One region of the Pseudomonas sp. MPDS genome, then DNA from elsewhere that is predicted to be linked to it. Evidence: riboswitches for the same ligand, from Rfam matches in the RefSeq annotation. Region 1 holds a riboswitch; the other holds the start of a gene.
What was found. A riboswitch is a leader RNA that binds a small molecule or an ion and turns the genes downstream of it on or off. The one in region 1 is predicted to bind cobalamin.
Positions count from the first base shown of each region.

Region 2: it holds a riboswitch for cobalamin, as region 1 does, so the genes downstream of both, cobW (cobalamin biosynthesis protein CobW) here and cobO (cob(I)yrinic acid a,c-diamide adenosyltransferase) in region 1, are expected to answer to the same signal.

Region 1 covers NZ_CP054128.1:1,863,011-1,877,422, reverse strand. The annotation lists gene cobT (nicotinate-nucleotide--dimethylbenzimidazole phosphoribosyltransferase) at 1-971, opposite strand, end outside; gene cobU (bifunctional adenosylcobinamide kinase/adenosylcobinamide-phosphate guanylyltransferase) at 968-1,489, opposite strand; gene HQ912_RS08165 (cobyric acid synthase) at 1,623-3,074, opposite strand; gene cobD (threonine-phosphate decarboxylase CobD) at 3,071-4,063, opposite strand; gene cbiB (adenosylcobinamide-phosphate synthase CbiB) at 4,056-4,964, opposite strand; gene bluB (5,6-dimethylbenzimidazole synthase) at 4,961-5,611, opposite strand; gene HQ912_RS08145 (cobyrinate a,c-diamide synthase) at 5,608-7,002, opposite strand; gene cobO (cob(I)yrinic acid a,c-diamide adenosyltransferase) at 6,999-7,610, opposite strand; cobalamin riboswitch at 7,688-7,925, opposite strand; gene HQ912_RS08135 (hypothetical protein) at 8,085-8,669, shown strand; gene HQ912_RS08130 (PQQ-dependent sugar dehydrogenase) at 8,737-10,047, shown strand; gene HQ912_RS08125 (C40 family peptidase) at 10,148-10,681, opposite strand; gene HQ912_RS08120 (C40 family peptidase) at 10,847-11,473, opposite strand; gene hda (DnaA regulatory inactivator Hda) at 11,685-12,389, opposite strand; gene HQ912_RS08110 (AI-2E family transporter) at 12,571-13,644, opposite strand; gene HQ912_RS08105 (DUF2066 domain-containing protein) at 13,676-14,412, opposite strand, start outside.
Region 2 covers NZ_CP054128.1:2,575,015-2,589,426, forward strand. The annotation lists gene HQ912_RS11415 (nitrite/sulfite reductase) at 1-1,257, opposite strand, end outside; gene HQ912_RS11420 (DUF2970 domain-containing protein) at 1,795-2,013, opposite strand; gene metH (methionine synthase) at 2,127-5,837, opposite strand; gene HQ912_RS11430 (fatty acid cis/trans isomerase) at 5,991-8,282, shown strand; gene nfuA (Fe-S biogenesis protein NfuA) at 8,377-8,961, shown strand; gene cobM (precorrin-4 C(11)-methyltransferase) at 9,153-9,899, opposite strand; gene HQ912_RS11445 (cobalamin biosynthesis protein) at 9,975-10,379, opposite strand; gene HQ912_RS11450 (CbtA family protein) at 10,376-11,071, opposite strand; gene HQ912_RS11455 (CbtB-domain containing protein) at 11,083-11,271, opposite strand; cobalamin riboswitch at 11,373-11,596, opposite strand; cobalamin riboswitch at 11,797-12,011, shown strand; gene cobW (cobalamin biosynthesis protein CobW) at 12,110-13,174, shown strand; gene cobN (cobaltochelatase subunit CobN) at 13,178-14,412, shown strand, end outside.

The DNA of each region.
Region 1 (14,412 bases):
GCCAACGCCGCACCACTGCCCTCACCCAGGCGCAGGCCCAGGTCCATGAGCGGCTCAGCGCCGAGTGTTTCCAGAACGTGCCGATGCCCCGGCTCGGCACCGCGATGGCCGAACAACAGCCATTGCCTGCATTGAGGATTGAGACGCACCGCCACCAGTGCTGCGACGCTGCAGATGAAACCATCCACCAGCACCGCAACGCCCTGCTGGGCGCAGGCCAGATACGCGCCAGCCAACGCTGCGATTTCAAACCCGCCCAGGTTGAACAGTGTTTGCAGTGGATCGTTACGCTGTGCACCGTGCAACGCCAGGGCGCGCTCGATGACTTGAGCCTTGCGGCTGACACCCGCGGCGTCCAGCCCGGTGCCCGGCCCGACCAGGTGAGTCACCGGGCAGTCAAGCAAGGCACAGGCCAGGGCACTGGCCGCCGTGGTGTTGCCAATGCCCATTTCGCCGCCGATGAACAGCTGCGTTCCGGCGGCGACAGCACGCAACACACTGTCACGTCCGGCCAGCAATGCCTGCTCGCCTTGGGTCACGGTCATCGCCGGCCCCTGCACGAAATTCGCGGTACCTGGCCCCACGTTCAGATGCCGCACACCGGGTAGCGCCAGCGAAGGCGTCACAGTGCCCAGGTCAACCACTTCCAACGAGGCGCCCAGTTGCCGCGCCAATACACTGATCGCCGCGCCACCGCTGACGAAGTTGAGGAGCATCTGCCCGGTGACTTCCTGGGGATAGGCCGATACGCCTTCGGCCACCACACCGTGATCACCTGCGAAAATTGCGATCCAGAGTTGATCCAGGCTCGGCTTGACCTGCCCTTGCAAACCCGCCAGTTGCACCGCCACTGCCTCGAGTCGCCCCAGGGAGCCGGCCGGCTTGGTCAGTTGTTGCTGACGGACCGCAGCCTGCTCCAGGGCCTGGGTGTCGAGGGGCTTGCACGGGTCCAGCCACCAGCGATGATTCATAACGCAGTACCTTTGAGAGTCAGGGGCAAGCCGGCAACGGTCAGCACGACGCGCTGGCAACGTTCGGCCAAAGCTTGATGCAGCCAACCGGCTTCATCGACATAACGGCGAGTCAACTCGCCCAGCGGCACGACACCCATTCCGGTCTCGTTGCTGACAAAAATGATTTCGCCCGGCAGCGCGCCAACGCACTCCAGTAGAGCGTCACGCTCGGCGTTCAACTGCTCGAGGTTGTCGAGCATCAGCAGATTGGTCAGCCACAGGGTCAGGCAATCCACCAACAGGCATTGCCCTGAACCGGCGTTATCGCGCAGCACCCGCGCCAGGGCCAACGGCTCCTCCACCAGCGCCCATTCGGCCGGACGGCGAGCGCGGTGTTGGGCGACCCGTTCGTTCATCTCGCCATCCAGAGGTTGGCTGGTGGCGATGTAGGTAACGGGCAATCGGCTGTCTGTGGCGAGCTTTTCGGCCAGGCGACTCTTACCGGAGCGGGCGCCGCCGAGGATCAGTTGCAGCATGTTTTTTACCTTTCAAATTGGCCGTGTTGCTGCCGGCTTCATCGCGAGCAGGCTCGCTCCCACAGTGGTTGTGCGATGCACACAAGTCCCTTGTGGGAGCGAGCCTGCTCGCGATGAGGCCAGTGCAGCCACCCTAGATCCCACACAGCTCACGCAACAGCCCGGTATCCAAATGCCGCTCCACCAGATCCGCCAACCGCTCGATGTCCCGCTCGCGCAACCCGTGGTAGTCCACCGCCTGCACATTCTGCAACCCGGCCCAACGCAACAAGGCGCTGCTGGCCGCCGGTGACTCGAACAGCCCATGCAGATAGGTGCCGAAAATCTGTCCATCCAGACTCTGGGCGCCATCACAACGCCCGTCATCCAACTGCACCGCCGGGTTTTCCAATGCCGGGCCTGAGGTTACACCGGCATGGATTTCATACCCGCTGACCTCGGCCTCTTCCAGGGCCAGTCGACCGCGCACATTGCGCAACTGCTTCTCGTGTTCCAGGGTCGTTTCGAAAGCCAGCAAGCCCAGCCCGGTGCTGGAGCCCGCGGCCCCTTCCAGCCCCAGCGGATCGTGGACCTGCTGGCCGAGCATCTGCAAACCGCCGCAGATGCCTAGCAACTTGCCTCCATAACGCAGGTGACGATGGATGGCCGTCTCCCAACCGTTGGCGCGCAGGTAGGCCAAGTCACTGCGCACGCTCTTTGAACCCGGCAGGATGATCAAGTCAGCCGCGGGAATGGGCTGGCCTGGGCCGATGAATTGCAGATCGACCTGCGGATGCAGGCGCAGCGGATCGAAATCGGTGTGGTTGCTGATGCGCGGCAATACCGGCACCACTACCTTGAGCACCTGCTCGGCCTTGTCGGCCTGCCGTTGATCGAGACCGTCCTCGGCTTCCAGATGCAGGTCCATCACGTACGGCAACACGCCAATCACCGGTTTGCCGGTGCGCGCCTCAAGCCAGTCCAGGCCCGGTTGCAGCAGGGCGATGTCGCCGCGAAAACGGTTGATGATGAAGCCCTTGACCCGCGCCTGTTCGCTGGGCGAAAGCAGCTCCAGGGTACCCACAAGGTGGGCGAAGACGCCGCCGCGATTGATATCGGCAATCAGCAGCACCGGACAGTCCACCGCCTCGGCAAAGCCCATGTTGGCAATGTCACCGGCGCGCAGATTGATCTCCGCCGGGGAACCCGCGCCCTCCACCATCACCACCGGATACGCCGCGCTCAAACGTTCGTGGGAGGCCAGCACCGCTTGCATCGCGATGGCTTTGTAATCGTGATAGGCCACGGCATTCATGGTGGTGACGGCGCGGCCATGGATAATGACCTGGGCGCCGGTGTCGCTGTTGGGCTTGAGCAGCACCGGGTTCATGTCGGTATGCGGTTGGAGACCGGCCGCCTGGGCCTGCACGGCCTGGGCACGGCCGATTTCACCGCCATCGGCCGTTACCGCGCTGTTGAGTGCCATGTTCTGTGGTTTGAACGGCACCACGCTCACCCCCTGACGCCTGACCCAGCGGCACAACGCCGTGACGAGAGTGCTTTTGCCGGCATCGGACGTGGTGCCCTGCACCATTACAGTGGTCATTGGATGTCCTTGGCGTAGGCCTCGAAAGCTTGTTCCAGGCGCAGGAATTCACCGTCATCGGCCGGCAACCCGAAGCGCAGGCTGCTGGTATGGGTAAACAACCGCAGAAGAATGCCGCGCTGGGCCATGAAATCGTAAAGTGCCTGGGCGTGCTCAGTGACCAGCCATTGGAACAACCCGCAGCCGCCCTGAGGCTTGAAGCCGTGGCGTTCGAGCGTCAGCGCCAGGCGCTGACTGGTGTCTTCGCAGCGTTGGCGCTGGCGGGCCTGGGCGTCGGTGTCCAGCAGGCACGCCTGGCCCACCACCCGGGTCGGCCCGCTGACGGCCCACGGCCCGACTTGTTCGGCGAGCAACTTGAGCAAGTGGCGCTCGGCCAATACAAATCCCAGGCGAGCCCCGGCCAGGCCAAAAAACTTGCCGAACGAACGCAGCACGATCAATCCGACCTGATGGGCATGGGCGGCCAGGCTCAGTTGTGGCGTGACATCCATGAACGCCTCATCCACCACCAGCCAGCCACCGCGCTGGGCCAATCGGGCATGCCAGTCCAGCAAGCGCTCGGGGCTCAACAGCAAGCCCGTGGGGTTGTTGGGGTTGACCACCACCAGCACGTCAAGGCTGTCGAGGAAGAAGTCCACCTCCGGCTCCAGCACTTCACGCACGATGTAACCACTGCGGCGCCAGGCTTCGGCGTGTTCGGCGTAACAGGGTGAGAGGACGCCGACCTTGCCGGCCCGACGCAGGCGCGGCAAGAGTTGGATGGCCATCTGCGAGCCCGCCACCGGCAGCACATGCTTGGCGCCGTAATAATCGCAGGCGGCCTGTTCCAACCCGTCATCGGTCTCAGGCAGGCGTGCCCAAGCCCGCGGTGCAATCGCCGGCACGTCGAACGGCCAGGGCGCCAGGCCGCTGGACAGATCCAGCCAGTGCGCCTCGGCAATCGCGTATTGCCGGGCCGCGTTGCGCAGGCGCCCACCGTGCTCAAGCATAAAACTCAGCTCCCAGGCAGAGAATCAGCAACCACAACCATACGCCACGCTGGACCAGTTGCCAGCCGCGATCAATGGCGTCGGCGTTCGCCGGCGCGCCTTCGCCCAAGGGCGGACGTTGATGCAATTGGCCGTGATACACCGCCGCGCCACCCAGTTCGACCCCCAGCGCACCCGCGCCGGCGGCCATCACGGGCCCGGCATTGGGACTGTCCCAGGTCGGGCCCTGAGTGCGCCAGCACTTGAGCGCCAGGCGGGTTTTTCCAAGCACGGCGTAAGTCAGCGCCACCAGGCGCGCCGGAATGTAGTTGAGCCCATCATCGATCTTGGCCGCTGCCCAACCGAAACGCTCAAAGCGCTCGTTGCGATAGCCCCACATGGCGTCGAGGGTATTGCTCAGGCGGTATAACACCACACCAGGCGCGCCCGCGACGGCGAACCAGAACAGCGCGGCGAACACCGCGTCGCTGCCGTTCTCCAGCACCGACTCAGTGGCGGCACGGGCAACGGCAGTCTCATCCAGTTCGGCGGTTTCGCGACTGACCAGATAGCCGACCCGCCGGCGCGCTTCATCCAGATCCCCGCCGCGCAGAGCCCGGGCCACTGGCTCGACATGCTCCCCGAGACTGCGCAGGCCAAGGGCGAGGTACAGCGCCAGGATTTCCACCAGCCAGCCCACCAACGGCGCCCAGGACAGCGCCGTCGCGAGCAGGGTCAACGGCACCACGGCGATGATCCACGCCGTCACGCCATGGCTGCGCCAGCCACGCCCGCCGGAGTTGAAACGTTGTTCGATACGATCGGCAAAGCGACCGAACGCCACCAGCGGATGCCAGCGTCGGGGTTCGCCCAACAGCGCATCCAGCGCCACCGCGGCAGCACTGAGCAACGCCACACTCATGGGCTTACTCCCCAATGGTTTTCGTAGAGCAATTCATCCAGCGCACGCGGCTGCGCCCAGCCTTCCAGAGCGAGCATCGGTGCCGGGTAAAACCCCTCGACCGGCCCCAGGCACAATATTGCCAGCGGTTTGGCGCCGGCGGGCAGGCCCAACAGCTCGGCCAGGGCCTGGGGCTCGAACAGAGAAACCCAGCCCATCCCCAGCCCTTCGGCGCGAGAAGCCAGCCACAGATTCTGAATCGCGCAAGACAGCGAGGCCAGGTCCATTTCCGGCAGGGTTCGTCGACCGAAGACATAGCGCTCGCGATCATCCATCAACGCCGCCACCAGCACTTCGGCGCAGTCGTTGAGGCCTTCGACCTTGAGCTTCATGAATTCATCGCTGCGCTCGCCCAGGGCCTCGGCGGTGCGGATGCGTTCCTGTTCCACCAGTTGACGGAGTTGCCCACGCAAGGCGCGGTCGCTGATGCGAATGAACCGCCACGGCTGCATCAGACCCACACTGGGGGCTTGATGCGCGGCTTCCAGCAGGCGGCGCAGCAACGCTGGCTCAACGGTGCCGCCGGTGAAGTGGCGCATGTCGCGGCGTTCGGCGATGGCCCGGTAGACGGCATCGCGTTCGGCCTGGGAGAAGGAGTTGTCTGTCATGACCGCTTCGCGAGCAGGCTCGCTCCCACAGGGGTCAGGTGATCAGAGGTGGGGGCGAGCCTGTTGGCGATAGCGGCCTCAGGATCAGGCGCAAACAGCGCGGCAATCGCCCTTGGATTCGACGGAAAATAGAAGTGCACATAGGAAGCCGTCATCCGACCCTGCCGGAAAACCGCCTCCGCGCCACGCCCGCCATTGGGGCTATGGCCTCGGGCAATCGGCTCCAGCCCGGTGCTGGTGAGGGAATGATGATAGGTATGCCCGCGCAAAGTGCCCTCCGGCAACTCCACCGATTGCAGCGCCAGGGCCGCCAGACGCTTTTGCATCTGCGCGTCACCGGCCAGCAACCCAAGCAGCTCGGCGCGGGTGCCGTCCACATCCGTCAACGAGTCCAACAGATAAAGCATGCCGCCGCATTCAGCCAGCAAGGGTTTGCCTGCTTGATGGTGCGCGCGGATCGCCGCCAGCATCGGCGCGTTTTGCGCCAGCGCAACATGGTGCAATTCCGGATAGCCACCGGGCAGATACAGGCTGTCCGCCGCCGGCAGTTCGCTGTCATGAATAGGTGAAAAGAAGCTCAGTTGCGCGCCCATGGCTCGCAACAAATCAAGGCTGGCGCCATAGGTGAAGGCGAACGCTTCGTCCCGGGCCACGGCGATGTGCACACCTTCCAGCCACGGCTGCGCGGCAATCACCGCTGGCGCGACGAACTCCACAGCCGGCGGCAACGCCACTTCACAACTGCCAGCCAAGGCATCGGCGGCGGCGTCGAGGCGCAGGTCCAGATCATTCAATTCACTGGCCTGGACCAACCCAAGGTGGCGACTTGGCAGCTCGATACCGGTTTCCCGTGACAGGGCGCCGTACCAGCGCAGGCCTTCGGTCAGGCTGCCTTCGAGCAACTGCGCATGACGCAAGGTGCCGACCCGATTGGCCAGTACCCCGGCGAAAGGCAAGTCCGGCTGATACCGCGCCAGGCCCAGGGCCAGGGCACCGAAGGTCTGGGCCATGGCCGTGCCATCGATCACCGCCAGCACCGGCACGCCGAAGTGCCGGGCCAGATCGGCACTCGATGGCGTGCCATCGAACAGCCCCATCACCCCTTCGATCAGAATCAAGTCGGCTTCGGCAGCAGCTTCCCACAACAATCGACGACTCTCCTGCTCGCCGACCATCCACATGTCCAGTTGGTAGACCGGCGCGCCGCTGGCCCGCTCCAGGATCATCGGGTCGAGGAAATCAGGTCCGCACTTGAAGACCCGCACCCTACGGCCCTGCTTGCGGTGCAAGCGGGCCAGGGCGGCGGTGACCGTGGTTTTGCCCTGCCCGGAAGCAGGAGCGGCGATCAGCACCGCCGGGCAGTGACGACTCGCCAAGGGAACATCGCTCACAGTTCGACGCCCTTCTGCGCCTTGATACCCGCCTGGAACGCGTGCTTGATCATGCCCATTTCGGTGACGGTGTCGGCCAGTTCAATCAATTCCGGCTTGGCGCCGCGACCGGTCACCACCACATGCTGCATCGGCGGACGGGCCTGCAAGTCGCTCAGCACCTGGTCCAGGTCAAGATAACCGTGCTTGAGGGCAATGTTGAGTTCATCGAGCACCACCAGGCCTATGGACGGGTCGCTCAGCAATTGACGCGAAACTGCCCAGGCCGCTTCAGCCGCGGCGATGTCGCGCTGGCGATCCTGGGTTTCCCAAGTGAAGCCTTCGCCCATGACATGAAAGCGCACCTGCTCCGGGAAGCGACGGAAAAACAGCTCTTCACCGGTGCTGTTACGCCCCTTGATGAATTGCACCACGCCGCATTGCATGCCATGGCCCATGGACCGGGCCAGCATGCCGAACGCAGAACTGCTCTTACCCTTGCCGTTGCCGGTCAGCACCAGCAGCAGGCCACATTCGTTGGGCGAGTTGGCGATGCGCTCGTCGATCACGGCTTTCTTGCGCAGCATGCGCGCCAGGTGGCGTTCGTCGCGATCGGGGGTGTGGGTCATGGGAGCTCTCCGTTGGGATTGGATAACGGCGGGCGGGCACAAAAAAGACGGCAACAAGCCTGGCATCGCCCACCGTGATGCCGTTGGATGAATCAGGCCGGTCTCCGGGCTCATGAGCGGCGTGATGCCGGGCTGCGCGCCTTCCCATGTCTACGGACACAGTGGCTGGTGGCCTGTGTAGTGCCAGGCGCAGCGTTGACTCATTTACCGTTGCGGGGGCAGCGCCGGGTTCGTATGCACTCACCGGCTTCCCTGTTTCACTCTGTCGACCCAACGATCGCCCGGTCACAGAGCACCTGAAACAAGCCGCGAAGGTTAGAGGGTTGGGGGTGGAGCGTCAATTAAAGCCGGCACAGGTTCAACAGCGGACATTGGCCCTGATCAATAAAATGACGCCAATCTTGTGCCATGCTGCGGCAAGTGATATCAAATAGGCATCACGACCCGATATCACAATAACAAGAGGGCAAAAGCATGCAAGGCATGATCATCAGCAATCCAAAACTGGAATTCCTGCGCCCGGTGCTGGAACGCTGGTTTGACTGTATCGACCGTTACAACGCCGTGCGCGGCGATAACGACACACCTTACTGGTTCGATGAAAAAGCCAATCTTGGCTTGCTCTCGGCCGCAGCCTGGATGGCCGAGATGGTCACGCTGCAGAACACCCCCACTCGCAAACAGAATGAAGAAGGCGAACGCAACGTCAGCGCCGATCTGTTCATCGCCGGCACCGAGGAGCGCGCGTTCATCCAGGCCACTCAACGCTGGCCGAAGGTCAAGAACCTCAATCTCACCCAGCCGCTGCTCGACATCACCAGCGATGCCAAACGTATCAGCTATTCCAGTGACCTGCGATTGGGCTGCCTGTTCGTCGCACCACAAAAGGCCCAGCAGAGCGCCACGCCGGAAGAACTGCAGGACATGATCGATGAACTGCAGAAGGAAAATACCTGCGCCGTGGCCTGGTACTTCCCTTATGCCTATCGCAAGTTGCGCAATGAGGCCGGGCAGTATCATCCGGGCATCGCCGTGCTGTTCAAGCAGGCCCACGGCTGACCGGTTGAACCATCGCGGGTCTAAGCTTCTCTATGAATAACCACCATGCACTCATAGGGAAGCCCGCATGCTCAAGCCACCACACCTTCTGATCGTCGCATTGGCCGCAGGGCTTGTTGCTTGCGGCGAGTCCTCCACACTGCAGGTTTCCGACGGCACTGGCCCCTCGCCAAAACTGCCGGAACCGAACAAGACCCTGATCCCCACCGTCAACATTGCCGAGGCTATCGGCTGGCCGGATGGCGCCAAACCTACCCCGGCCCAGGGCCTGCAAGTGGGCGCATTCGCCGAAGGGCTGGATCATCCACGCTGGCTCTACGTGCTACCCAACGGTGACGTGCTGGTGGCAGAAACCAACGCGCCGCCCAAACCGGACGACTCCAAAGGCATTCGTGGCTGGGTCATGGAGAAAGTCATGGGCCGCGCCGGCGCGGGGGTGCCCAGCCCCAATCGCATTACCCTGTTGCGTGATGCCAATCATGACGGCATCGCCGAAACCCGTACGGTCTTTCTGGAAAACCTCAATTCACCGTTCGGCATGACACTGGTGGGCAATGATCTGTACGTGGCCGACACCGACCGACTGATTCGCTTCCCTTATAAAGAGGGCGATACGCAAATCAAGGCGCAGCCGACCAAGGTCGTCGACCTGCCGGGTGGCACGCTCAATCACCACTGGACCAAAAACGTGATCGCCAGCCAGGACGGCAGCAAGCTGTACGTCACTACCGGTTCGAACAGCAATGTCGGGGAAAACGGCATGGAGGCCGAGGAAGGCCGCGCGGCCATCTGGGAAGTGGACCGTGCCAGCGGCAATCACCGCATCTTCGCCTCGGGCCTGCGCAACCCCAACGGCCTGGCCTGGGAGCCGCGCAGTGGCGCGCTATGGACCGCGGTGAATGAGCGCGATGAGATCGGCAGCGACCTGGTCCCGGACTACATCACCTCAGTCAAGGACGGCGCCTTCTATGGTTGGCCCTATAGCTATTACGGGCAGCACGTCGATAAGCGGGTCGAGCCACAAAAACCGGAACTGGTGGCCAAGGCCATCGCCCCGGATTACGCCGTCGGCCCACACACCGCGTCACTGGGGCTGACATTCGCCGAAGGCAGCACCTTGCCAGCGCCGTTTACCGAAGGGGCTTTCATCGGGCAGCACGGCTCATGGAACCGTAAACCCCACAGCGGCTATAAAGTGATTTTCGTACCCTTCAACGCCGGCAAGCCGGTGGGGCAACCGGTGGATGTGCTGACCGGTTTCCTGAATGCAGATGAAAAAGCCCAAGGCCGACCAGTGGGTGTGGTGATCGACAAACAGGGCGGGCTGTTGGTGGCAGATGATGTGGGGAACAAGATTTGGCGGGTTTGGGCTAAATAACCGCTGAAGAAGCTGACCTGAACACTGGAACCTGTGGCGAGGGATTGTTCTCTCGCCACAAGAGCTCTGCTGAGCCGGCGCAAAAAGCGAACTTGAATCGTCAGGGATTACGCGCCAGATGCGCCGGTTGCAGCACACGCTTGGCACTGAGATAGGCTTTCTGCCAATAAGCCTTAGACAGGCTATCGAGCTTGACCGTACCCCCGGTCGCTGGCGCGTGGACGAAACGCCCCTCCCCGACATAGATCCCGGCATGGCTGACCTGAGAGCCACCGTTGGTGGCGAAGAAAATCAAATCACCGGTCTGCAACGCCTCCTTACCGACACTCGGGGCGCGCATACCAATCATCTCGCGGGTGGAGCGCGGCAGGGAGATACCGGCCGCATCGCGATACACATAGCCAATCAGGCCACTGCAATCAAAGCCTGAATCCGGCGTATTACCGCCCCAACGATAGGGTGTCCCCACCAACCCCAGCGCCCGGAACAGCACGTCTTCGGCAACCGGGGAAAAGCTTTGCGCGGGTGCGAATACCACCGGAGCCCGCACGGGCGCAGGTGGCGGAGTACGGCTGGCGCAAGCGCTGAGCAGCGCGGCAAGGAGCATGAGAGCGAGGCGGGCCGACGTCGACATATGCAGAACAATCCTGATCTGGATGCGGCTTTTCTGCCGTGGGCATGAAAACAAAGCCGCCTGCGGAGTACGCAGGCGGATTGCCATCAATCAATGATCATGGATTCTAGCGGCTATGAGGCAAACTTCAAGTAAGACTTTAAGTTTGCCTTACAAACTGTGAGCTTACTTGCGAGCAGTGACCACGGTCGGTGCCATCGCGAGTGCGCGCTTGGCTTCGATGAAGGTCTTGCTCCAGTAGCTGTCGCCCAGGCTGTCGATTCGCACGCCACCGCTGCGACGGCTGCTGGAATGGATGAACTGGTTGTCACCCAGGTAGATACCGGCGTGACTGACGCGACCACGACGACCGTTGGTAGCGAAGAACAGCAGGTCGCCCGGCTCAAGCTCGTTACGAGCAACCAGCGGGGCCTTCACGTTGATCATTTCGCGAGTGGAGCGCGGCAGGCTCATGCCAGCCTCTTCGCGAAACAGATACCCGATGAAACCGCTGCAATCGAAGCCGGCCTCGGAGGAACCGCCAAAACGATAGCGGGTACCGATCAAGGACATGCCCCGCTCCAGGATGCTGTCAGCCAGCACCGGAAGCTGATAAGGCTTGCTGCCGGCGAAGTCTGCCAGCTCTTTGTCGGTGGCCATTTCTTCCTCAAGTGCAACAGAGGAAGACTGGGCAGTAACGGAATTTTGAACCTGTGGTTGTTGCGCTTGCTGGGACACTGGAGAGTGGGCAGCACAACCGAACAACAGGGTAACGAGTGCGAGAGGCACCAGGGGTGCGAAGCGACTTAGCATGGGCACGACCGTGGCTGAAGTTGTAAAGATGGCGAGACTATGCCCACTATCAAGCTCATTTGCAAATTCAATCGATGCAAATGTGACTTCTCGGTTTTAGGTTTACATCTAAGCGCCCCAACCGTTTTCAACCCTCTGCAGCCTGCAGCCCAGAAGGGACGCGGGCTGTGCCGTGGTAGAAACAGGCTATAAGCCACTATTGCTGCGACTTCTACCAGCCAAGGGTTTCTTTCAAAAAAGGGATGGTCAGCTTGCGCTGGGCCTGAAGCGACGCCTGGTCGAGACGTTCGAGCAGTTCGAACAACGCGCTCATGCTGCGGGTGCCGCGGGTAAGGATGAAGTGCCCGACCTCATCGGTCAGGTGCAGGCCACGCCGGGAAGCGCGCAACTGCAATGCACGGAGCTTGTCTTCATCGGAGAGCGGGCGCATCTGGAAAATCAGCGCCAGGGTGAGACGGGACTTGAGATCGGCCAGCTTCACCGGCAGCTCCCGCGGCGATGTCGATGCAGCAATCAGCAAACGCCGGCCGCTGTCGCGTAACCGGTTGAACAGGTGAAACAGCGCTTCTTCCCAATCAGCCTTGCCGGCCACCGCCTGAAGATCATCCAGGCAGACCAGTTCGTACTGTTCAAGGTTGTCGAGGATCTCCACGCCGCGATCCAGCAACTCGGCCAATGGCAGATACACCGCCGGCTCACCCAATTGCTCGAACCGCAGGCAAGCGGCCTGCAACAGATGCGTGCGCCCCACCCCGTCCTTGCCCCACAGATAAATCAGGCTCTCGGTCCAGCCGGCGTCGGCTTCGCAAAGCCGCTCGACATAGCCGAGTGCAGCGGCATTGGCGCCTGGGTAGTAGTTGATAAAGGTGGCGTCATCACGCAGACGCACACCTAGGGGCAGCTGAATCGGTTTCATGCTGACTGAACAGTTCCAAAAGAACCGTTAGTGGCCTCTGTGTAAAGTGCGCAAAGTTTATACCCGTGACGCGGACCGCACAATGCGCCGGACCACGAGCAAAATCAAAGGTTTGCAGCGACAGAACGATGGAGCGACGGTTTCCCTGACGCTGGGACAACCGCCGCGCCCGCCATTGGCGCTATAGCTCGGGGTCTTCGACGCCACTGTAGATGTCTGAATCCTTGTACAGATCGTGCATATGACGCACCAGCACCATGATCACCGCCGCCACCGGCAGCGCCAGCAGGACCCCGGTAAAACCGAACAACTCACCCCCTGCCAGGATCGCAAAGATCACCGCCACTGGATGCAGGCCGATGCGATCACCCACCAGCAACGGTGTCAGCACCATGCCTTCCAGCGCTTGCCCGACCATGAACACCGCCACGATGCCGACCATCGGGTACAGATCACCGCCAAACTGGAACAAGCCGGCAATCAACGCCGCGCCGATACCGATGACGAAGCCCATGTAGGGCACGATGGCCGCCAGCCCGGCGATCAAGCCGATCAATAGCCCCAGCTCCAGGCCCACCAGCATCAATCCCGCCGCATAGATGAAGCCCAGCGCCACCATCACCAACAATTGCCCTCGCACAAACGCCCCCAACACTTCATGGCATTCGCCGGTCAGGGTCATGATGCGTTCTTCACGATGGCGTGGCAGCAGGCTGCGAATCTTGGCCATCATCAAGTCCCAGTCGCGCAGCAGATAAAAAGCCACCACCGGAATCAACACCAGGTTCGCCAGCCAACCGATCAACGCCAGCCCCGAGGCTGTGGCCTGGCTCAACACCACACCGACGATGTCAGAGGTCTGGCCCATATGCTCGCTGATGGCCGCCTTGACCTTGTCGAACTTCCAGAAGCCTTCAGCCAACCCCAGCCTCGACTGCACCCACGGCACGGCAGTGTGCTGTAACCAGTCGAGCATCTGCGGCGCCAGCTCGTACAGGCGCATCAGTTGCTTGGCCAGCATCGGTATCAGCACCAGCATCAGAGCAATGACAATCAAGATGATCAGCCCAAACACCGACACCACGCCCCAGGTCCTGGACAGGCCGAGTTTTTCCAGGCGATCTACCAGTGGGTCGAACAGATAGGCCAGGAGCAACGCAACCAGGAACGGCGTGAGGATCGGATGCAGCAAATAGATGAACACAAACAGCAGGGCGACCCCACCCAACCAGAACCAACGCCGCGTATCGCCCATGAACCACTCCTAGCTATATAAGAAAGAAAAACTACCAGCGAAACCGCAGGTTGGCGGTCGGCGCTGGCGCTGGCGCGGCGGCCGGAATGGAGCCATCAGCGGCTGGCTGGGCCATAGGCACTGGCGCGACGGCTTCGCCGGCAGGAATTTCCTGCAGTTTCGCCAGGGCCAATTGCGCTTTCAACTGTTCGGCGCTGCCGTTGACCCGATAAATGATCCGGTCCCCTTCAACCCGCTGCAACTGCCCACCGAACGGCTCGAGCAAACGCCCAAGCGCCGCATAACGCTCCAGGTTCATGCCCTGCACTTCCAGCAGCTGCTCGGTGGCCACGCCCGGCTTGGTAACGAAACGCGGCGCCAGGCGTTGACTCACCGCCAGCATCACCGCATCAGCCAGGGCGGCAGGGTCGGCGCCCTGGGCATTGCCCTGCTCGCGCTGGTCACCCTGCCACAAGCGCCAGGTCGCCTGCCATTGGCCGCCCTCTTCCTTGGCATGGACCGCCAGCAAGGCGTCTGCACCATAACGCTGCGATGCCTCGCGCAGCGGGGCCGGATCACTGCCTTCCAGGTTTGGTGCGGTAGCAACGATCTGCTCGCTCAAATCCGCCAGGGGCAGGTGCAGCGGCAGGCCGCGGTGCTGGGCGGCGCGGCGCAGTGGCTCGGCACTGCCCTGGCCATCGCCTACCAGGTTGGAACCTTCAGCCGAGTCGTTCAGCCACCAGCCCAGGATCGCAGGCCGATTCGCGCCCCACAGCGACAAGCCCGCCG
Region 2 (14,412 bases), 710 kb from region 1:
ATCGCCGCCCGGGCAGCAGATTATGTCGGTCAGCAGGCCGATGTTCGGCGTGGCGAACCCTTGCTCGCGCAACTCGCCCCACAGGGTGAACAACTGGCTCTGTTCAACGTCCGCCAGGATGATGTTCTGTTCGTGGGAGGTGCGCAGTTGACCGAAGCTGTAGCGCTCAGCCAGATCGGCCACGGCGTCCAGCTGCTTGTCGGTGATGTCGCCCGGCGCGACGCCGGTCGGCTTCAGGGACAGGGTCACCGCGACGTAGCCCGGCTTCTTGTGGGCCAGGGTGTTGCGGGTGCGCCAGCGGGCGAAGCCCGGATGTTCTTTGTCGAGCGCGGCCAGCTCGGCGTCCTGGTTGCTCAGGGCCTTGTAGTCCGGGTCGACGAAATGCTTGGCTACGCGATGGACTTCGGCTTCGGTCAGGGTGGTCTGGCCGCCGCGCAGGTGAGCCATTTCGGCTTCGACCTTTTCGGCGAACACTTCTGGCGTAAGGGCCTTGACCAGGATCTTGATCCGCGCCTTGTACTTGTTGTCACGACGGCCGTAGCGGTTGTACACCCGCAGGATGGCGTCGAGGTAGCTCAGCAGGTCCTGCCATGGCAAGAACTCGTTGATGAACGCGCCGACCACCGGCGTACGGCCCAGGCCGCCGCCCACCAGCACACGGAAGCCCAGCTCGCCGGCGGCGTTGTAGACCGTCTCCAGGCCGATGTCATGGACTTCAATGGCCGCACGGTCCGAGGTCGAGCCATTGATGGCGATCTTGAACTTGCGCGGCAGGTAGGCGAATTCCGGGTGGAAGGTGGTCCACTGGCGAACGATCTCGCACCAAGGGCGCGGGTCGATCAACTCATCGGCCGCGACACCGGCGAATTGGTCGGTAGTGACGTTGCGCAGGCAGTTGCCGCTGGTCTGGATCGCGTGCATCTGCACGGTGGCCAGTTCAGCCAGGATCTGGGGCACATCTTCCAGGGCCGGCCAGTTGTACTGGACGTTCTGGCGGGTACTGATGTGGGCATAGCCTTTGTCGTAGTCGCGGGCAATCTTGGCCAGCATGCGCACCTGACGCGAGGTCAGTTGGCCATAGGGCACCGCTACGCGCAGCATCGGGGCGAAGCGCTGGATATACAGGCCATTCTGCAAACGCAGAGGGCGGAATTCTTCTTCGCTCAGCTCGCCTGCCAGATAGCGTCGGGTCTGATCACGGAACTGCTTGACGCGGTCCTCGATGATCCGCTGATCGTACTCGTCATATACGTACATATAAGTCTCGTTCTCAGGCTTGGGCCGATCAGAAACAGCTGCGTGTTGGCTCGCTGGAATCGGATTCTGCCTCGGCAATTCTGCGCGCACGGCCGCGCACTCCTACAGGAGCCGGTGCAAGATACCTGTTTTGAGTTATGCGCAAAAGTGATGTTTGAGTATATGTAAAGAACCAAATCGACTAATGGGATTGATTATTGCCTAACCCACATTTGTCGTGCGGGCAATCATCGTCTTAACTGTGGTCGAGTCCCTATGCAATCACCTACAAAACCGACAAGAGGCGATGCAATGAGCAATCCGACCAAAGCAAGGAAAAGCGACAGTACTGTTGATGCCTGGGCCATTTTGTTCCTGATTATCCTGGTGGTGGGCACTGCGGTGTTCTGGGTCAGTCACCAATAGAGCGGTGGTGAAAAAACGGTGGGAGCGAGCCTGCTCGCGATAGCGGTGGTTCAGTCAATCATGAAGTGACTGACAAACCGCTATCGCGAGCAGGCTCGCTCCCACAGGGGGGGATGTGTGTCGTAGACAGATTTACAACCCCGCCAGATGCACCACCAGCTTGACGATGCCAAACAGTGTCAGGGCGAAGATCACCGTGAAGGCGATGCCCAATACCACGAAGTGACTCGGCTTGCCGTGGGTGAAATCACGGGCGCGGTTCTTGCCGCTCTGCACGCCGAAGGCGGCAGCCAGCACACTGTGCACCATCTGCCACAGGGTCGGCGGCTTGTTGTCGATCGGATCGTCCATAAATCCCTCGTCTGCCATGGGTTTGGAACAAGCATAGACAAAAGATCGCAACCTGCGGCAGCCCCTACAGCAATACACAAAACCCTGTAGGAGCCTGCGATCCTTTAAGGCTCTTAGTTGTCGTAACCCAAATTCGGCGCCAACCAGCGCTCAGTCACGCTCAAGTCCTGGCCTTTGCGCGCGGTATAGCTCTGGACCTGATCCTTGTCGATCTTGCCCACGGCGAAGTATTGCGCCTGGGGATGGGCGAAATACCAGCCGCTGACGGCTGCCGCCGGGAACATGGCGTAATGCTCGGTGAGGAATACGCCGCTGCGTCCAGCCTTCAGTTCGCTGGCCTCGGGGTCGAGCAGGCGGAACAAGGTGGCCTTTTCGGTGTGATCCGGGCAGGCCGGGTAACCGGGGGCAGGGCGGATGCCGGTGTATTGCTCCTTGATCAGGGCGTCGTTGTCCAGGCTTTCGTCCTTGGCGTAACCCCAATGTTCCTTGCGCACCTGCTGGTGCAGCCATTCGGCGCAGGCCTCGGCCAAGCGGTCGGCCAGGGCCTTGACCATGATCGAGTTGTAGTCGTCGCCGGCTTCCTGGTAGGCCTTGGCGACTTCTTCGGCGCCGATGCCGGCGGTGGTGATGAAACCGCCCACGTAGTCGGTCACACCGCTGTCCTTGGGCGCGACGAAGTCGGCCAGGGAGAAGTTCGGCTTGCCGTCGGTCTTGATGATCTGCTGGCGCAGGTGATGCAGGCGGGCCAGTGGCTTGCCATCCTCGCCATAGACTTCCAGATCGTCGTCATGCACCTGGTTGGCCGGCCAGAAGCCGAACACGGCGCGGGCGCTGATGAGTTTCTCGTCGATGAGCTTGCGCAGCATCGCCCGGGCATCGGCGTACAGGGCAGTAGCCGCTTCTCCGACCACTTCGTCGGTGAGGATGCGCGGGTACTTGCCGGCCAGGTCCCAGGAAATGAAGAACGGTGTCCAGTCGATGTATTCGGCCAGGACGTTGAGGTCAATGTTGTCCAGCACCTTGGCGCCGGTAAAGGTCGGCTTGACCGGCTGGTAGCTGCTCCAGTCGAACTGCGGTTTTTTCGCCACGGCGGCCGGGTAGCTCAGGCGTTCGGTACGGGCGCTGCGGTTGGCGGTGCGCTCGCGAACGTCGATGTACTCCAGGCGGGTTTTCTCGACGAATGCCGGCTTGAGTTCCTTGGACAGCAACTGGGTGGCCACGCCCACGGCGCGCGAGGCGTCGGTGACGTAGATCACCGCGTCGTTGCTGTACTTGGGTTCGATTTTCACTGCCGTGTGGGCCTTGGAGGTCGTGGCGCCACCGATCATCAGGGGCAGGTGGAAATCCTGGCGCTGCATCTCGCGGGCCACATGCACCATCTCGTCCAGGGACGGAGTGATCAGGCCGGACAGCCCGATGATGTCGCACTTCTGCTCCTTGGCCACCTGCAGGATCTTCTCTGCCGGCACCATCACGCCCAGGTCGACCACGTCATAGCCGTTGCAACCGAGCACCACGCCGACGATATTCTTGCCGATGTCGTGGACGTCGCCCTTGACCGTGGCCATGAGGATCTTGCCCTTGGCTTCCGGCTTGTCGCCTTTTTCCGCCTCGATGAATGGAATCAGGTGGGCCACGGCCTGCTTCATCACCCGGGCGGACTTCACCACTTGGGGCAGGAACATTTTGCCGGCGCCGAACAGGTCGCCGACGATATTCATGCCGGCCATCAACGGGCCTTCGATGACTTCGATCGGGCGGGCGAACGACAGCCGCGATTCCTCGGTGTCTTCGACGATGTGCGTGGTGATGCCCTTGACCAGCGCGTGTTCCAGGCGCTTGTTCACTTCCCAGCCACGCCACTCTTCGGTTTCCGCTTCCTTGACGCTGCCGTCGCCCTTGTACTTGTCGGCGATGGCGAGCAGGGCGTCGGTGCCTTCAGGCGTGCGGTTGAGGATCACGTCTTCCACCGCGTCGCGCAGTTCCACCGGGATCTGGTCGTAGATCTCCAGTTGGCCGGCGTTGACGATGCCCATGGTCAGGCCCGAGCGGATTGCATAGAGCAGGAACACCGAATGAATCGCCTCGCGCACCGGGTTGTTGCCCCGGAACGAAAAGGACACGTTGGACACGCCACCCGAGGTCAGCGCATAAGGCAGTTCGTCGCGGATGTAGGCGCAGGCGTTGATGAAATCCACGGCATAGTTGTTGTGCTCTTCGATACCGGTGGCGACGGCGAAGATGTTCGGGTCGAAGATGATGTCTTCCGGCGGGAAGCCGACTTCATTGACCAGGATGTCGTAGGAGCGCTTGCAGATTTCCTTCTTGCGCGCTTCGGTATCGGCCTGGCCGGCTTCGTCGAAGGCCATCACCACCACGGCGGCGCCGTAGCGTTTGCACAACTTGGCGTGATGGATGAACTGCTCGACGCCTTCCTTCATGCTGATGGAGTTGACGATGCCCTTGCCCTGGATGCACTTGAGGCCCGCTTCGATCACTTCCCACTTGGAGGAGTCGATCATGATCGGCACGCGGGAAATATCCGGTTCGCCGGCAATCAGATTGAGGAAGGTCACCATGGCCTTCTTCGAATCGAGCATGCCCTCGTCCATGTTGATGTCGATCACCTGGGCGCCGGCCTCGACCTGCTGCAGGGCCACTTCCAGGGCTTCGGTGTAGTTGTCTTCGCGGATAAGGCGGGCGAACTTGGCCGAACCGGTGATGTTGGTCCGCTCACCGACGTTGACGAACAAGGAGCTGCGATCGATGGTGAACGGTTCCAGGCCCGACAGGCGGCAAGCCCGCGGGATCTCCGGAATCTGGCGCGGTGCGTAGCCGGCCACGGCCTTGGCGATGGCTTCGATGTGCGCCGGGGTGGTGCCACAGCAGCCGCCGACGATGTTCAGGAAGCCGCTTTGGGCAAACTCTTCGATGACTTTGGCGGTGTCCACCGGCAGTTCGTCGTATTCACCGAATTCATTGGGCAGACCGGCGTTCGGGTGCGCCGATACGTGGGTGCTGGCCTTGTTCGACAGTTCTTCGAGGTACGGGCGCAGTTCGCTGGCACCGAGGGCGCAGTTCAACCCAACGGAAATCGGCTTGGCGTGGGCGACGGAGTTCCAGAAGGCTTCGGTGGTCTGGCCGGACAGGGTGCGGCCGGACGCGTCGGTGATGGTGCCGGAGATCATGATCGGCAGTTCGACGCCTAATTCCTCATACACCCCTTGCACGGCGAAAATCGCTGCCTTGGCATTAAGCGTGTCGAAAATGGTTTCGATGAGGATCAGGTCGGCGCCGCCTTCGATCAGGCCCTTGGTGGCCTCGGTGTAGTTCTCCACCAGCTCGTCGAAGGTCACGTTGCGGTAGCCGGGGTTGTTCACGTCTGGCGACAGCGAGCAGGTGCGGCTGGTCGGGCCCAGCACGCCGGCTACGAAGCGCGGCTTGTCCGGTGTTTCAAGGGTCTTGGCGTCGGCGACCTTGCGGGCCAGGCGCGCGCCTTCCAGGTTCAGCTCGTAGGCCAGGCCCTGCATGCCGTAGTCGGCCTGGGACACCTGGGTGGCGTTGAAGGTGTTGGTTTCCAGAATGTCGGCACCGGCATCCAGGTAGGCTTTTTCGATGGCGCCGATCACATCCGGACGGCTCAGGACCAACAAATCATTGTTGCCCTTGACGTCGCTCGGCCAGTCGGCGAAACGCTTGCCACGATAGTCCTGTTCCTCAAGCTTGTAGCTCTGGATCATCGTACCCATGCCGCCGTCGAGGATCAGAATGCGTTCCTTGAGGGCCTGCTGGAGAAGATAAAGGCGAGCGCTGCGATCGGACATAGGACTACCTGGAAAAAGACCATTACGAAGGCGGGGATGATAGCAAACCTGTACAGGATTTGATCATGGGTGGCTTTTGCATGAATCCTGCTCATGTTTGCATCGCGATGGCGGCCCGGTAGAATCGCCGGATTATCTCTTAGGACCCGAGACATGCCGTACCGCGTCTTATTCGGCAGTCTGTTGCTGCTGTTGTCTTTTCACTCAGTGGCAAAGGATCCCGCCCCGGCGATTTCCTACACTCGCGATATCCAGCCGATCTTCACGGAAAAATGCGTCGCCTGCCACGCCTGCTATGACTCTGCGTGCCAATTGAACCTGGGCAGTGGCGAAGGCGTGTCCCGGGGCGCGAGCAAGCTGCCAGTCTATGACGGTGAACGACGCCAGGCTGCCGAACCCACCCGTTTGTTCTATGACGCCTCCGGCCAGCGGGCCTGGCAGCGCAAAGGCTTCTACTCCGTGCTGGATGCTCAAGGCAGCCAGGCCGCGCTGATGGCGCAGATGCTCGAACTGGGCCACAACACACCGTTGCAGCCCAACGCCAAGCTGCCCCAGGACATCGTGCTTGGGCTTGAGCGTGACAACAGCTGCCCGATGCCGGGGCAATTCGACGAGTACGCCGCCGCGCATCCCAAGGAAGGCATGCCTCTGGCGGTCACTGGCCTGACCGACCAGCAATATCAGACCTTGCAGCGCTGGCTGGCCGCGGGTGCACCCATCGATCAGCAAGCGCTGGCGCCGAGCGCCGCCGAAGCGTTGCAGGTGGTGCAGTGGGAAAACCTGCTCAACGCCCCCGGCGCCCGGGAAAGCCTAGTGGGCCGGTGGTTGTTTGAGCACTGGTTTCTGGCGCACATCTATTTCAAGGATGGCGAGCCGGGGCATTTCTTCCAGTGGGTACGTTCGCGCACGCCTACCGGCCAGCCAATCGATCTGATCAACACCCGCCGCCCGAACGATGACCCTGGCACCCGTGTGTATTACCGGCTCTGGCCGGTACAAGGGGTGATCGTGCACAAGACCCACATTACCTACGGGTTGAGCGCGGCGAAAATGGCGCGGATCAAGAGCCTGTTCTACAGCGGCAGATGGCAGGTCACTGCGTTGCCAGGGTACGGCCCGGAGCGCCGGGCCAACCCGTTTTCCACCTTCGAGGCGATCCCGGCCCAGGCCCGCTATCAGTTCATGCTCGATAACGCCGAGTATTTCGTGCGCACATTTATCCGCGGCCCGGTTTGCCGGGGCCAGATCGCCACGGACGTGATTCGCGACAACTTCTGGGCGTTGTTCCAGGCCCCGGAAAATGATCTGTACATCACCGACCCCAATTACCGCGGCCAGGCCACACCGTTGCTGGCGATGCCGGGGCAGAATGACGACGTGGGCAGCGTCCTGAGCCTGTGGCTGGACTACCGGGACAAGCGCAACGAGTACGAAGCCTTGCGTCGCGACAACTACGCCGACCTGCCTGCGCCCAGTTGGTCGACGCTGTGGGCCGGCAACGACAATGCCTTGCTGAGCATTTTCCGGCATTTCGACAGTGCTTCGGTCACCAAGGGCCTGATTGGCGAGGTGCCACAGACGATGTGGCTGTTCGACTTTCCATTGCTGGAGCGCACTTATTATCAGTTGGCGGTGAACTTCGACGTGTTCGGCAACGTGTCCCACCAGGCCCAGACGCGACTGTATTTCGACCTGATTCGCAACGGTGCGGAGCAGAACTTCCTGCGCCTGATGCCAGCCGATTCCCGCGAGGACTACCTCAACGATTGGTATCAGTCGGGCGGAAAATTCAAGATGTGGCTCGATTACGAGGCTATCGACGACGATAAACCCACCGCGCTCAAGCTTGACGAAGATGATCCCAAGCGCGATTTCGTCCAGCAATTGCTGGTTCGTTATGGCGACTTGAACGCGCGGCCCGATCCGATCAACCGGTGTAATGGCGCCTATTGCTCGCGTCCGAACATTGATCCGGCCTTACAGAACGCCGAACAGGCCCTCAGTCGCCTGGCTTCCAGACCGGCGGCGGGCCTGAGCGTCATCAACCAGTTGCCGGAAGCGACCATGTTGCGCGTCGAAACCGTCAGCGGTCGCCGTGAGGTCTACAGCCTGCTGCGCAACCGCGCTCACAGTAACGTGGCATTTTTGCTCGGCGAGGCGCTGCGATACCAACCGGGGCTGGACACCTTGACGGTCTATCCGGGCGTGCTGAGCAGCTATCCGAACTTCATCTTCAACATCCCCGCCGAGCAAGTGCCGGCCTTTGTCGACGCCATGGAGGGCGCCCGGGACGGACAGGCGTTCGAGCGGGTTGTCGAGCGCTGGGGCATTCGGCGCAGTCACCCGCAGTTCTGGCGGTACTTCCATGACCTGAGCCACTACCTGCAGGAGACGCAGCCGCTGGAAAGTGGGGTGCTGGACATGAATCGTTATCAGAACCTCTGACCAGGATATCCGGGCGCTTTCCTGACAAAAATACTAGGACTTTGTCCGGCGCGATGATTGGCGTAAACTGCCGACAAGCCTGCGAGGAGTTTCCATGACCGCCATTACCATTACCGATGCCGCCCACGATTACCTGGCCGACCTGCTGTCCAAGCAGAACACCCCAGGTATCGGGATCCGCATCTTCATCACCCAGCCCGGCACCCAGTACGCTGAAACCTGCATTGCCTACTGCAAGCCGGGGGAAGAGAAACCTGAAGACACCGCGCTGGGGCTCAAGAGCTTCACCGCGTACATCGACTCGTTCAGCGAAGCGTTCCTGGACGACGCGGTGGTCGACTATGCCACCGACCGCATGGGCGGCCAGTTGACCATCAAGGCGCCGAACGCCAAGGTGCCGATGGTCAATGCCGACAGCCCGGTCAACGAGCGCATCAATTATTACCTGCAAACCGAAATCAACCCTGGGCTGGCCAGCCACGGCGGCCAGGTTTCGCTGATCGACGTGGTGGAAGACGGCATCGCCGTGCTCCAGTTCGGCGGCGGTTGCCAGGGCTGCGGCCAGGCCGACGTGACCTTGAAGGAAGGCATCGAGCGCACCTTGCTCGAGCGTATCCCGGAGCTCAAGGGCGTGCGCGACGTGACCGACCACACGCAGAAAGAAAACGCCTACTACTGATAGGTGTTCGCTGCGGATAGAAAAAACGGCGCCCGTGAGCGCCGTTTTTTTATGGGTGGATCCGACATCCGCGCAAGCTGATCCACCGCTATCGCGAGCAGGCTCGCTCCCACATTGGGGCGGCGGTGATGTTCGATTTTTTAATCGCCGCAAATCCCTGTGGGAGCAAGCTCGCTCTTAAAGTTGTATTTTCAGGGCCTGTAGAGATGCGCGTGCCCGGCGCGGTAGAGCGACGACTCACTGAACACATCATTACCCAGCACGCGTCCCACCAGGATCAGCGCCGTGCGTCGAAAGCCCTTGGCCTGGACCTTTTCGGCAATGTCAGCCAGCGTACCCACCACCCAATCCTGATCCGGCCATGTCGCCCGGTGAATCACTGCGATCGGACAATCCACGCCGTAGTGGGGCAGCAGTTCGCTGACGATTTTTTCCAGATGATTGACGCCCAAATGAATCGCCATGCTCGCCCCGTGCTGCGCCAGGCTGCCCAGTTCTTCGCCGGCGGGCATCACGGTTTTGTCTGCGTAGCGGGTGAGGATCAGGCTTTGGGACACGTCCGGCAAGGTCAGTTCGGCGCCCAGCAGGGCGGCGCAGGCGGAGGTCGCGGTCACGCCGGGGATGATCTCGAACGGGATGTCCAGTTCCCGCAGGCACCGAATCTGCTCGCCAATGGCGCCATACAGGCTCGGGTCGCCGGAGTGCACCCTGGCCACGTCCTGGCCCTTGAAGTGAGCGGCCTTGATCAACTCGATAATCTGCTCCAGGTGCAGCTCGGCGCTGTTGACCACCTGTTCGGCGCTGTGGCCTTCCAGCACGGCTGTGGGCACCAGGGAGCCGGCGTAAATGATCAGCGCGCAGCTGCGGATCAGTCGCTGACCTTTGACAGTGATCAGTTCCGGGTCGCCAGGGCCGGCGCCAATGAAATAAACGGTCATGACCGGTTCCTAAAGGTGAGTGGGCGACCCTTTGAATGAAGATCGCTCATGATCCAGGGCGCGAATTATCGGGTTTTACGACGTCACCGCCAATGCCAGCGTGGCGCTTGGGGTCTTTTGGCGAGGAATCAACAGCGTCGCAGGTGTCGCGCCCAACCGGTCGGCCAGGGCCAGGGCAGCGCTTTCGGCGATGCCATAGCAACCGGTGCGTTCAAAAGCGATCTCGGAGCGGTGACTGAGCCGCTGCTGGTAGCTGGACAATTGCTCGGCATTGAAACAGGTCAGCGGCAACTCCAGTTGCTCGGCCAGCTCCAGCAGGCCCGGCTCGTCACGCTTGAGGTCGATACTGGCCAAGGCGCGAACCTCAGAGAGCTCGATGCCGTGTGCCCGCAAAGTCTGATCAAGCAGTTCTCGCAGCGTGCTGGCCGGGCAGCCGCGTTGACAGCCCAGGCCGACCACCAGGATCGGCCCGGTGCTCATGCGTCGTGCTGAGCCTGGTCGCCACGCCGGAACAACCATGCGCTGACCAGGCCCAAGGCCAGCCAGAACGCGACGTTGGTCACTTGCGAGGCGAGCTTGAACTGGCTTTCAAGTGCTTCGGGCGCCAGCATCGAGTGGACCTCAGGCTGCGGCGCACCGATGACATGGGGCACCAGCAAGGTCGCCACGCCCAACAGTTTGAGCAACCAATGCCTGCCGAAGACAATCAGGGCGATACCTACCGCAGTGGAGGCCGCCGTGCCGATCCACCACATCTGCCGTTGGGCCAGATCGGCCGCCGCCGTACCAGGCAGCTCCGGTGGCAGGCCGAGGGTGGGGGCCAGGACAAACGTGGCATAACCGGCCAAACCCCAAAGCAATCCCTGGGACGTGCGAGTCGGCGCCCGCAGGGTGTACAAGCCCGCCAACATCAGGGCGAAACCCACCGCGACCACCAGATTGCCGCCGGTGGTGGAGAGCAGTCGTTGCCAACCGTCTTCCGGCTCCCACGCTTGGGCATCATGGGAGTGAACGGCCCCAGCGGCGTGCTCATGGTGCTCGGTAGCCGGTGCGCTTTCGTAGGTTTCGGCCTGCAGAATCAGCGGCGATACCCAGAAACTCTGGAGGAGGGTTAGCAGCAGGGCGGCCAGCAACCCGCTGAAACCGGCGGTTTGCGCGATACGCTTGATCATGTCGTCAGGTCTCAATGGCACGGGAATGCGGCGCTGTGGCGGGTGTCGTGGGCCGCGTTGTGCACCGCTTCGATGTGGGAGAAACCGGCGAAATAGACCAGGCCTGCACCGAGGATCGAGGCGAAAATCGCCGCGCTCAGGCGCTGGCTCAGGGTCGTGGAGCTGCTGGCGGTACGGGCGGTGCTGCTGATGGTCGACATGGCGCTTCCCTATGGTCTCTTGTCATCGGGTGAAGCGAGCGCAATGAAACCCCGGGCGCAGGCCCGCCAAGGTTCGAACAGCGCCCGCCCACCGCGGGTTTGTTGATGCATGAGTCATGGGCCGGTCTCCGGGCTCGCGAGGGGCAGGGCTTGTGCCTGGCCGACAAGCGTCACCTTCCCATACCGTGAGGCACAGTGGATCTGACGCTTCTCTCGCTTACCGTTGCGGGGGCAGCACCGGACTGACGTGGCCTTGAAGTAAAGCACACGATTCACCGGTTTCCCGTTTCACCCTGTGAAGGGCACCCGTAACTAGGCGCACAGGAGAGCATGGGCGGGGGCGGGGCGTCAATTGGCTGATACCCGTTGCGCCCATCGCGAGCAGGCTCGCTCCCACAGTTGAGCTTTGTTGAACATGAATTTTGTGATCGGCGAGATTTACTGTGGGAGCGAGCCTGCTCGCGATAGGGCCCGCAAGACACCACAGAACTCACCTGCGGACATTGACCCGCCCCCACACCCTGCGTAGCCTTGCGCCTTCGAGGTTCTTCGGCATTGGCCGAAGCTAAGAAGGGAACGCGGTCCAAGCCGCGGCTGCCCCCGCAACTGTGAACGGTGATGTTTCTGCAAGGCCACTGTGCATGCTCTTGACCAAGGGTGCACGGGAAGGCGCAGTCACTGCCAGTCGAATGACTGGCCCGCCGTCAGCCAGGAGACCTGCCTCGACACAGATTCTCACTACAACCGGGCGGGGTGATCCGGTGGCGAAATCTTCCGCGTGCGCCCATGCGTGCGGGTTGTCGTCCCGTTTGCCCGCCACCTTGCCAAAGGGCATCCGATGAAAACACTGGCCAAACTCCCTGTCACCATCGTCACCGGCTTCCTCGGCTCGGGTAAAACCACCTTGCTGCGGCACATGCTCGACAACGCCCAGGGCCGCCGCATCGCCGTGATCGTCAATGAGTTCGGCGAGCTGGGTATCGACGGCGAGATCCTCAAGCAGTGCTCGATCGGCTGCACCGAAGAAGAAGCCAACGGTCGCGTCTATGAACTGGCCAACGGTTGCCTGTGCTGCACCGTGCAGGAAGAGTTTTTCCCGGTGATGCGCGAGTTGGTGGCGCGGCGCGGCGACCTCGATCACATCCTTATCGAAACCTCCGGCCTGGCCCTGCCCAAACCGCTGGTCCAGGCTTTCCAGTGGCCGGAAATCCGCAGCGCCTGCACCGTCGATGCGGTCATCACCGTGGTCGACAGCCCGGCCGTGGCCGCCGGCACGTTCGCCGCGTTCCCGGACCAGGTCGACGCCCAGCGCAAACTTGACCCCAACCTGGACCACGAATCACCGCTGCACGAGCTGTTCGCCGATCAACTGGCGAGCGCCGACCTGGTGATCCTCAACAAAGCCGACCTGATCAGCCCTGAAGACCTGGCCAAGGTGCGCCTGGAAGTGGCCGAAGAACTGCCGCCGGCGGTCAAGGTCATCGAAGCCAGCAGCGGCCGCTTGCCTTTGGAAGTGTTGATCGGCCTGGGCGCCGGCTCCGAGGAGCACATCGACAGCCGCCACAGCCATCACGATCATCACCATGACGGCGACGATGACGACCATGATCATGACGCGTTCGACTCCATTTCCATCGAACTGCCCCAGGCCGACGAAAGCCTGCTGCTGGACGCCCTGACCCAGCTGGTGGTCCAGCACGGCGTGCTACGGGTCAAGGGGTTCGCGGCCATTCCTGGCAAGCCGATGCGTTTGCTGATCCAGGGCGTGGGCACGCGCTTCGACAAACATTTCGACCGGCAGTGGGGCGCCGATGAAGCGCGGGTGACCCGTCTGGTGTTGATCGGCCAGGCGCTGGATGCCGGGCTGCTCGAAGCGCAATTGCGCGCCGCCCTCAGCGTCTAAGCCATGCACCTGCTCAGGACCCAGCCCGGCGGTTTCGTGTCGGACGACAACATTGCCGATCTCGGACAAACCCCTGCCGAGCTGGTGATCCTGTGCAGCGGCGACTCCAGCCTGGCGCTGCTGGCCGAAGCGGCGCGGCAGTTGCCGGACGACTATCCGCAGTTTCGCCTCGCCAACCCGATGCAGGTGCAAAACCACGCCTCGGTGGATCTGTATTTCGACGACGTGTTGCGTCACGCCAAGGTCATCCTGCTTTCCCTGCATGGCGGCATCGGTTATTGGCGCTACGGCATTGAACGTCTTATGGAACTGGCCGAGCGCGGGGTGAAGCTGATCCTGGTGCCGGGGGACGATCGACCCGACCCGGAACTCAGCGACCTGAGCAACGTGCCCAATGAGGATCGGGACCGGCTCTGGCAGTTCCTGCGCCAAGGCGGTTTGGGCAATGCCCTGGACCTGTTCCATAACCTGGCCAGCCAATGGTTCGGTCGCGACTATCCTTGGGGCGAACCGCAAACCCTGCCGCGCACGGCGATCTACCATCCGGAACGAACCAACGCCAGCCTGAGTGATTGGCAAAGCGACTGGCGGGCCGGGCAGCCGGTGGCGGCGGTGCTGTTTTATCGCTCCCACCTGCAAGCAGCGAACACGGCGTTCATCGACGTGTTTTGCCAGCGTCTGCAAGCGGCGGGGCTCAATCCCTTGCCCATTGCCGTGGCGAGCCTCAAGGAGCCTGCTTGCCTGACCTTGGTTGAAGACTGGCTGGATGAGGTGGCGGCGGGGGTGATCCTCAACACCACCGGTTTCGCCCAATCGAGCCCCGAAGCGCCGCACTTGCGACCGTTTCGCCGCAACATCCCGGTGATCCAGGCGATCTGCGCCCAGGACAACGAGCCTGGCTGGCGCGCCAGTGAGCAGGGTCTGGGCCCGCGGGACCTGGCGATGCACATTGCCCTGCCAGAACTGGACGGGCGGATCATCAGTCGCCCCATCAGTTTCAAGGACCTGGCCTGGCGCAGCGAGCGCAGCCAGAGCGATGTGGTCTGCTACCGGGCCGTGCCCGAGCGCATGGATTTTGTCGCTGAGCTGGCGTGGCGCTGGACTACCCTGGCGTGCCTGCCCAACTCGCAAAAGCGCGTGGCGCTGATCCTCGCCAACTACCCGACCCGGGATGGGCGCATCGGTAACGGCGTCGGCCTGGACACCCCGGCGGCGGCAGTGAATATCCTGCGGGCCTT